2 linked regions of the Sinorhizobium fredii USDA 257 genome follow. The protein of the gene in region 1 binds, or shares a complex with, the protein of each later gene. Links are inferred from orthologs where the notes say so. Each region holds a gene or a part of one and is shown in the gene's direction. Other genes may lie near its edges.

Region 1 (2,971 bases):
CCGAGGTTATCAAGCGGGCGCCGACAATGGGCAAGGACGAGATCATCCTGATGAATCTCTCCGGTCGCGGCGACAAGGACATCTTCACCGTCGGCAAAATTCTGGGAATGGGGCAGTAACGAGTATGACCGCACGCATCGAGCAGAGGTTCGCCGACGTCGCGGCGGAAGGCCGCCCGGTCCTCGTCACCTATTTCATGGGCGGCGATCCCGACTTCGCAACGTCCCTGGCGATCATGCAGGCACTGCCGAAGGCGGGCGCCGACGTGATCGAACTGGGCGTGCCGTTTTCCGATCCGATGGCCGACGGTCCGGCGATCCAGCTTGCCGGCCAGCGCGCCCTGAAAGCCGGGCAGACGCTCGCCAGGACGCTCGAACTCGCCCGCCGCTTCCGGGCCGAAGATCAGCGCACCCCGGTCGTGCTGATGGGCTATTACAATCCGATCTATATCTACGGCGTCGAACGGTTCTTGAACGATGCGGTCGAGGCGGGTGTCGACGGACTGATCGTCGTCGATCTGCCTCCGGAAATGGACGACGAACTGTGCATCCCGGCCCTGAAGAAGGGCATCAGCTTCATCCGTCTGGCGACGCCGACGACGGATGACCGCCGTCTGCCCAAGGTTCTCGAAAACACCTCCGGTTTCGTCTATTACGTCTCGATGACCGGCATCACCGGTTCCGCCTTGCCCGATCCGTCGCTGATTGCCGGTGCGGTGGCACGGATCAAGTCACACACGAAGCTGCCCGTCTGTGTCGGCTTCGGCGTCAAGACCGCCGACCATGCGCGGGTGATCGGCGCCTCGGCCGATGGTGTCGTGGTTGGCACGGCGATCGTCAACCAGATCGCCTCGAGCCTGACCGAAGAAGGTCACGTCACCGAGGCGACGGTGCCCGGCGTCGAGGCGCTTGTGCGGGGGCTTTCGGCCGGGGTGCGGGCCGCACGCCTTGCGGCAGCCGAATAATCGCCCATATTGGCGCGCAGAAGCCGAAGGACAGCTTCAGGAGTCTATAAGTGAACTGGATCACAAACTACGTTCGGCCGAAGATCAATTCGATGCTCGGCCGCAGGGAAGTTCCGGAGAACCTCTGGATCAAGTGCCCTGAAACCGGCGAGATGGTGTTCCATCGCGATCTCGAAGAGAACAAGTGGGTCATCCCGCAGTCCGGCCATCATATGAAGATGCCGGCAAAGGCCCGCCTGAAGGATCTCTTCGATGGCGGAATCTACGAAACGCTGCCGCAGCCGAAGGTGGCGCAGGATCCGCTGAAGTTCCGCGATTCGAAGAAATATCTCGACCGCCTGCGCGACAGCCGCGCCAAGACCGAGCTCGAGGATACGATCGTCGCGGGCCTTGGCCTCGTTCAGGGCGTCAAGCTGGTCGCCGTCGTGCATGAGTTCAACTTCATCGGCGGCTCGCTCGGCCTGGCGGCCGGCGAAGCAATTATCAAGGCCTTCGAGAGAGCGATTGCCGAGAAGTGCCCGCTGGTGATGTTCCCGGCTTCGGGCGGAGCCCGCATGCAGGAAGGCATCCTTTCGCTGATGCAGCTTCCCCGCACCACCGTCGCGGTGAATTTGCTGAAGGAAGCGGGGCTCCCCTATATCGTCGTGCTGACCAATCCCACTACCGGCGGGGTGACCGCATCCTATGCGATGCTGGGCGACATCCACCTGGCCGAACCCGGTGCGGAGATCGGCTTTGCCGGCAAGCGGGTAATCGAGCAGACCCTGCGCGAAAAGCTCCCCGACGGCTTCCAGACCTCCGAGTACCTCCTGGAGCACGGCATGGTCGACATGGTCGTCAAGCGCCACGACATCCCGGCGACGTTGGCACGCGTACTGAAGATCCTGATGAAGAAGCCGGCGGAGGCCGCAAGGCGGGAGAGCGGCTCCCAGGTTTCGGCCTTGCCGCTCGCAGCCCGGGCGTAGCCGCCGCAACCCAACGAGCCCTGTATTGAACGTTGCGCGTCCCATCCGGACGCGCATACGTCGTTGTAAGTGTCTTGATTTGCTGCAATTCCGTTCTAAGGAATCATCGAGCAGCGGATCATCTTTTGCGAGGCAGGAACATGACGGCGGCACAGGTCAGCGAGGCGGCGCAGGAGATCGACAAGCTTCTTGCCCTGCATCCCAAGGGGTTCGACCTGTCGCTCGACAGGATCACGCGGCTGCTCGCCGCGCTTGGAAACCCGCAGGACCGCCTGCCGCCGATCATCCATGTCGCCGGCACGAACGGAAAAGGCTCCGTCACCGCATTTTCCCGGGCAATCCTGGAGGCGGCGGGTCTCAGCGTTCATGTGCACACATCGCCGCATCTGGTGAACTGGCACGAGCGTTATCGGCTCGGCGTCGCGAGCGGCAAGGGTGCGCTCGTCAGCGATCCGGTTCTCGCCGATGCGGTACGCCGCGTTGCGAAAGCCAATGCCGGCGAGAAGATCACCGTCTTCGAAATCCTGACGGCGGTCACCTTCGTGCTGTTCGCAGAGCACCCGGCCGATGTTGCGATTATCGAGGTCGGTCTCGGCGGCCGCTTCGATGCGACGAATGTTATCGCCCGGCCGGCGGTTTCCGTCATCATGCCGATCTCGCTCGATCACCAGGCCTATCTCGGCGATCGCGTAGAACTGATCGCCGCCGAAAAGGCCGGAATCATGAAGCGCGGCTGCCCGGTGGTGATCGGCCATCAAGAGGAAGATGGTGTGCGCGACGTGCTCGTCGATACGGCCGAGCGGCTCGGCTGCCCGATGTCCGTCTATGGCCAGGATTTCATGGCGCATGAGGAATTCGGCAGGTTGATTTTCCAGGACGAGAACGGCCTTGCGGACCTGCCGCTGCCGCGCCTGCCGGGCCGGCACCAATATGCCAATGCCGCGGCGGCGATCCGCGCCGTCCGGGCGGCCGGGTTCGACGTTCCGGAAGCGGCGATCGAGAAGGGCCTGGCCGGCGTCGAATGGCCGGGGCGCCTGCAGCG
Region 2 (5,269 bases), 2.6 Mb from region 1 along the record:
AGCGCCGCCGCCGCCGCCGCGGCAAGGGCGCAGGCCAAACGCCGGAATCGGCCGCCGCCGAAGCCGGAGACATGGACGATGGCGCAGTCGACGAAGCCGACGATGCCGAGGACGAAGGCGAAGCCCAGGATGCTCTAACGGCAGACGGCGACCAGAAGCGCAAGCGCCGCCGTCGCGGCAAGCGGGGCGGCCGCCGCAACCGGCCGGAGCTGTCGGAAGCCGAGGGCGAATCCGCTCTTGCGGCGGAATCCGGTGAAGAACCGGCTGATGCCGAGGAAGCGGCGGAGGCGGAGGATGCGGATGTTGCTGCCGCCGCGGCCATCGAACAGGTCGTGGATGCCGCGCCTGTCGTCGCAGAGCCCCCGGCAGAGGAAGCAAAGCCGGCAAAGCCGAAGCGCAGCCGCAAGAAGGCCGTCGTGGCCGAGGCACCGGCGGAAAATGCCGACACAGCCGCCGAACAGGCTATCGAAGCGCAGCCGAACGAACCCGTCCCTGCTGCGGTGGAAGAAGCGGCCGCGGACCTGGAAGGCGCCAAGCCCGCACGCGCGAACCGCGATCTGACGACGATTGCCTCAGAGCCCGTCGTGACCTCGAACGTCGCCAAGGGCGAAGCCGAAGAAGAGCCGGCCAAGCCGAAAAAGGGCGGCTGGTGGCAGCGCCGCGGCTTTTTCTAAAGGAACCATGAGCTTACCAACAAGAAAGCCCGGATCGCTCCGGGCTTTTTTATTGCGACTATCGGCCGAGCAGCGCAGGAGGCCGGCTATTTCAACCAGCCTGCAATGCGGTCCATCGCTTCGGCCATGTCGGCGGCCGAACCCGCGTAGGAAAAGCGCATGGTGCGGTGCCCCTCGAGCGGATCGAAATCGAAGCCTGGTGTGGCGGCGACGTTGATCTCGGCCAGCATGCGACGGGCAAATGCCATGCTGTCATTGGTGAACCGGCGGGCGTCCACATAGGCATAGAAGGCGCCATCCATGGGCGATGCGATCGAAAAACCGATTTCGGGAAGGCGCTTCAGCAGGAGATCGCGGTTTGCGGCATAGGATCGCTTGTAACCGTCCAGTTCCTCGTGCGCTCCGAGCGCCGCCTCGGCGGCAATCTGCGAAAGCTCCGGGGGCGAGATGTAGAGGCTCTGGGCGATTCTCTCGAAGACCCGGATCTGGGCTTCCGGCAGCACCATCCAGCCGATGCGCCAGCCGGTCATGCAATAATATTTCGAGAAAGAGTTGATGACGACCGCGTCATCGGCGATCTCCAGCGCCGAGGTCTCTTCGCCGGCGAAGGTCAGCCCGTGATAGATCTCGTCGGAGATGAAGGCGATCGATTGTGTTCGGCAATAGTCGGCGAGCGCCTTCAGGCGCGCCTTGCCCGTGACCGTGCCGGTCGGGTTTGCCGGACTGGCGAGGAGCACCCCCTTCAGCGGCTTGCCGGCCAGCGCCGCGGCCCGCTCCAGGCTTTCCGGCGTGAGCGTGAAGCCGGTTTCGGCATTCGCTTCGATCTCGACCACACTCAGGCCGAGTGCGGCCATGATGTTGCGATAGGCGGGATAGCCGGGACGGGCGATGGCGACGCAGTCGCCCGGATCGAAGAGAGCCAGGAAGGCCAGATTGAAGCCCGCCGAGGAGCCAGTGGTAATCGCGATCCGTTGCGGATCAAGCGTGACCCCGTGACGGCTCTGATAGTGGGCGGCGATCGCCCGCTTCAGGGAGAGCGTGCCGAGGGCGTCCGTATAGCCGAGACGACCGTGCTCCAACGCCCGCCGCGCCGCCTCGAGCACCGCCTTCGGCGCGGGATGGGCGGGCTGGCCGACTGCCATAGATATGACAGGATAGCCGGCATCGCGGCGACGCGTCGCTTCCGCCAGTACATCCATGGCATGAAACGGTTCGACCGCGCTGCGTTTCGAAATCTGTGCCAATGGCTGATCCTCATAAGTTGGCTGGCATCCCGCCCCTTTGCCCGATCGTTTCACCCTTCACAAGTATGGGAGCGCCGCAATTCGGCCGATTTTGCCGTTTCGTTTCGCGCCCGCGCACCCTATGCTCGCATCGACGGCAGGCTCGCTATTGTCGTTGCCTTCGAAGATGCGTTGACGCGGCAATGCGAAATGGGCGACAGACAGGTACGAGAAGACAACGAGGGAATGATGACGCTCAAGAAGAAGATGATCGCCGCCGGAGCGCTGATTGCGCTCGCAGGCGGCATCGCCCTGCCCCAGTCCGCGGCGGCGCTCGACGCAAAGCAAAAGGAAGAGATCGGCGCCTACATCAAGGAGTATCTGCTCGCCAATCCGGAGATCATGCTGGAAGTACAGGAAGCGCTGTCTGCCAAACAGCGCGCCAAGCAGCAGGAAGCGTCGCAAGCCGCGATCGCCAACAACAAGGAGGCGATCTTCAATTCCGCCTACGACACGACGCTCGGCAATCCCAAGGGCGACATCACCATCGTCGAGTTCTTCGACTACAATTGCGGCTATTGCAAGCGGGCACTCTCCGACATGGATGAGATCCTCGCCAAGGACAAGAACGTGCGCTTCGTGCTGAAGGAGCTCCCCATCCTCGGGCCCGATTCGCTCGCCGCTCACAAGGTCAGCGCCGCGTTCCGCGTGCTCGCACCGGAGAAATACGGTGATTTCCACCGTGCGCTGCTTGGCGCCGAAGAGCGGGCCACGGAGGAAACGGCGATCGCCGTTGCTGCCAAGCTGGGGGTGACCGAAGAGCAACTGCGCGCCAAAATGGAAGACGACCCGAATGACGCCTCGATGCGCGAAGCCTATATGCTCGCCAATGATCTCGGCATCACCGGCACGCCATCCTATGTGATCGGCAACGAGGCGGTTTACGGCGCCGTCGGCGCCGCCGAGCTCACCGGCAAGGTCGCCAATCTGCGTGAATGCGGCAAAACGGCCTGCTGACCGAGCAGCGACGCGGAACGCGTCACAGCCGGTTCCCTCAATTCAGCCTATGACTTGTGGACAAATCCCCTGGGTACCCGGGGGGCTTTCCCTCACGGAACCATCGGTCTATAGGTAACCTCCCATCACCAGACCGGAATCCCTTATGTCCTCGACGATTTTTGTGCTGAATGGCCCAAACCTGAATGCCCTCGGCAAGCGCGAACCGGGCATCTACGGCGGCCAGACCTTGGCCGATATCGAGGCGATGTGCAAAGCGGAGGGGAAGCTCATTGGCTTCGACGTCGATTTCCGCCAATCGAACATCGAAGGCGTGCTGGTCGACTGGCTGCACGAGGCGGGCGAAAAGGCCGCCGGCGTGGCGATCAATCCGGCCGCCTATGGGCACACGTCGATTGCCATGCACGATGCCATTCGCGCGATCGCGGTTCCGGTCGTGGAACTGCATCTTTCCAACATCCATGCGCGCGAGGAATTCCGCCACAAGTCGATGATTGCGCCGGCCGTCAAGGGCGTGATCTGCGGCTTCGGTGCGCAGAGTTACATTCTGGCGCTGCATGCGCTAAAGAACCTGACAAACACGTCGAAATAAGAAGTACACGAGGCTCATATCCCATGGCTGACAAGAAACCGGGTATCGATCAGGCGCTGATCCGCGATCTCGCCAATATCCTCAAGGATACCGACCTGACCGAGATCGAAGTGGAACAGGACGATCTGCGCATCCGCGTTTCGCGGAACGGCACGCCTGTTGCGATGCCCATGCACGCAATGCCCACCTACCAGATGCATCCGGCAATGTCCGCGGCACCTGCGCCGGTCGCCGCACCCGCCGCGACTCTCGAAGGTGGCCACAATACGAAGAACGCGGTGACGGCGCCGATGGTCGGCACGGCTTATCTCTCCCCGGCCCCGGGCGCCCGCCCGTTCATCGAGGTCGGCGCGACGGTCAAGGAAGGCCAGACGATTCTGATCATCGAGGCCATGAAGACGATGAACCAGATCCCGGCTCCCCGCTCCGGCAAGGTGACGGAAATTCTCGTGCAAGACGCCGCTCCGGTCGAATATGGCGAACCTCTGATCGTGATCGAATAAGGCACGATGGCGATGATCTCGAAAATCCTCATTGCCAATCGCGGCGAAATCGCTCTGCGCGTGCTGCGCGCCTGCAAGGAACTCGGCATCGCGACCGTGGCCGTGCATTCGACCGCAGACAGCGACGCCATGCATGTCCGGTTGGCCGACGAGAGCGTCTGCATCGGTCCGCCGCCATCCCGCGAAAGCTATCTGAACATCCATCAGATCGTCGCTGCCTGTGAGATCACCGGCGCTGATGCGGTGCATCCGGGTTACGGCTTCCTTTCGGAAAACGCCAAGTTCGCGGATATCCTCGAGGCGCACGGCATCACCTTCATCGGCCCGACGGCCGAGCACATCCGTCTGATGGGCGACAAGATCACCGCCAAGAAGACCGCGGAGGAGCTCGGCATTCCGGTCGTTCCCGGCTCCGACGGCGAAGTGAAGCCCGAGAACGCTCTTAAGATTGCCCGCGAGATCGGCTTCCCAGTCCTGATCAAAGCGACGGCCGGCGGCGGCGGACGCGGCATGAAGGTCGCCAGAACGGAAGAGGATCTCGAGCATGCCGTCGCGACGGCACGCTCGGAGGCGGCGGCCGCCTTCGGCAACGACGCGGTCTATATGGAGAAATTTCTCGGAAAGCCGCGTCATATCGAAATCCAGATCGTCGGCGACGGCGAAGGCAATGCCATCCATCTCGGCGAACGCGACTGCTCGCTGCAGCGCCGCCACCAGAAGGTCTGGGAGGAAGCGAATTCCCCGGCTCTCAACGTCGAGCAGCGCATGAAGATCGGTCAGGTCTGCGCCGACGCGATGAAGAAGATGAAGTATCGCGGCGCCGGCACGATCGAGTTCCTCTACGAGGAGGGCGAGTTCTATTTCATCGAAATGAACACGCGCCTGCAGGTCGAGCATCCGATCACCGAAGCTATCACCGGCATCGACCTGGTGCACGAGCAGATCCGCGTAGCATCGGGCGGTGGCCTATCGGTCAAGCAGGAAGACGTCGTCTTCTCCGGTCATGCCATCGAATGCCGCATCAATGCCGAGGATCCGCGCACTTTCGTGCCCTCCCCGGGCACGATCACGCATTTCCACGCGCCCGGCGGCCTCGGCGTGCGCGTCGATAGCGGCGCCTATCAGGGCTATCGGATTCCCCCCTATTATGACAGCCTGATTGGCAAGCTGATTGTCCACGGGCGGACGCGCGTCGAATGCATGATGCGGCTGCGCCGTGTGCTCGACGAATTTGTCATCGATGGCATCAAGACGACGTTG

What was found. Proteins that work in one complex are often made in the same cells at the same time.
Region 2: the proteins of accD (region 1) and accB are in contact, whole or in part, in a solved structure (PDB 8UXZ), measured with the Escherichia coli proteins. The link is inferred for Sinorhizobium fredii USDA 257 from one-to-one orthologs.

The regions. Positions count from the first base shown.
Region 1 is NC_018000.1:6,135,567-6,138,537, forward strand. It holds accD (acetyl-CoA carboxylase, carboxyltransferase subunit beta), read left to right. Parts: upstream 1-1,014; coding sequence 1,015-1,929; downstream 1,930-2,971. Other genes in the region: trpB (tryptophan synthase subunit beta), read left to right, coding at 1-119; trpA (tryptophan synthase subunit alpha), read left to right, coding at 125-964; USDA257_RS28750 (bifunctional folylpolyglutamate synthase/dihydrofolate synthase), read left to right, coding at 2,070-2,971.
Region 2 is NC_018000.1:3,530,034-3,535,302, reverse strand. Bases 2,485-5,269 are described here. They hold accB (acetyl-CoA carboxylase biotin carboxyl carrier protein), read left to right. Parts: upstream 2,485-3,529; coding sequence 3,530-4,009; downstream 4,010-5,269. Other genes in these bases: accC (acetyl-CoA carboxylase biotin carboxylase subunit), read left to right, coding at 4,022-5,269; aroQ (type II 3-dehydroquinate dehydratase), read left to right, coding at 3,060-3,506; USDA257_RS16330 (DsbA family protein), read left to right, coding at 2,485-2,914. In the rest of the region: USDA257_RS16340 (Rne/Rng family ribonuclease), read left to right, coding at 1-674; USDA257_RS16335 (pyridoxal phosphate-dependent aminotransferase), read right to left, coding at 761-1,918; more of USDA257_RS16330, read left to right, coding at 2,147-2,484. UniProt on the Escherichia coli protein: This protein is a component of the acetyl coenzyme A carboxylase complex; first, biotin carboxylase catalyzes the carboxylation of the carrier protein and then the transcarboxylase transfers the carboxyl group to form malonyl-CoA.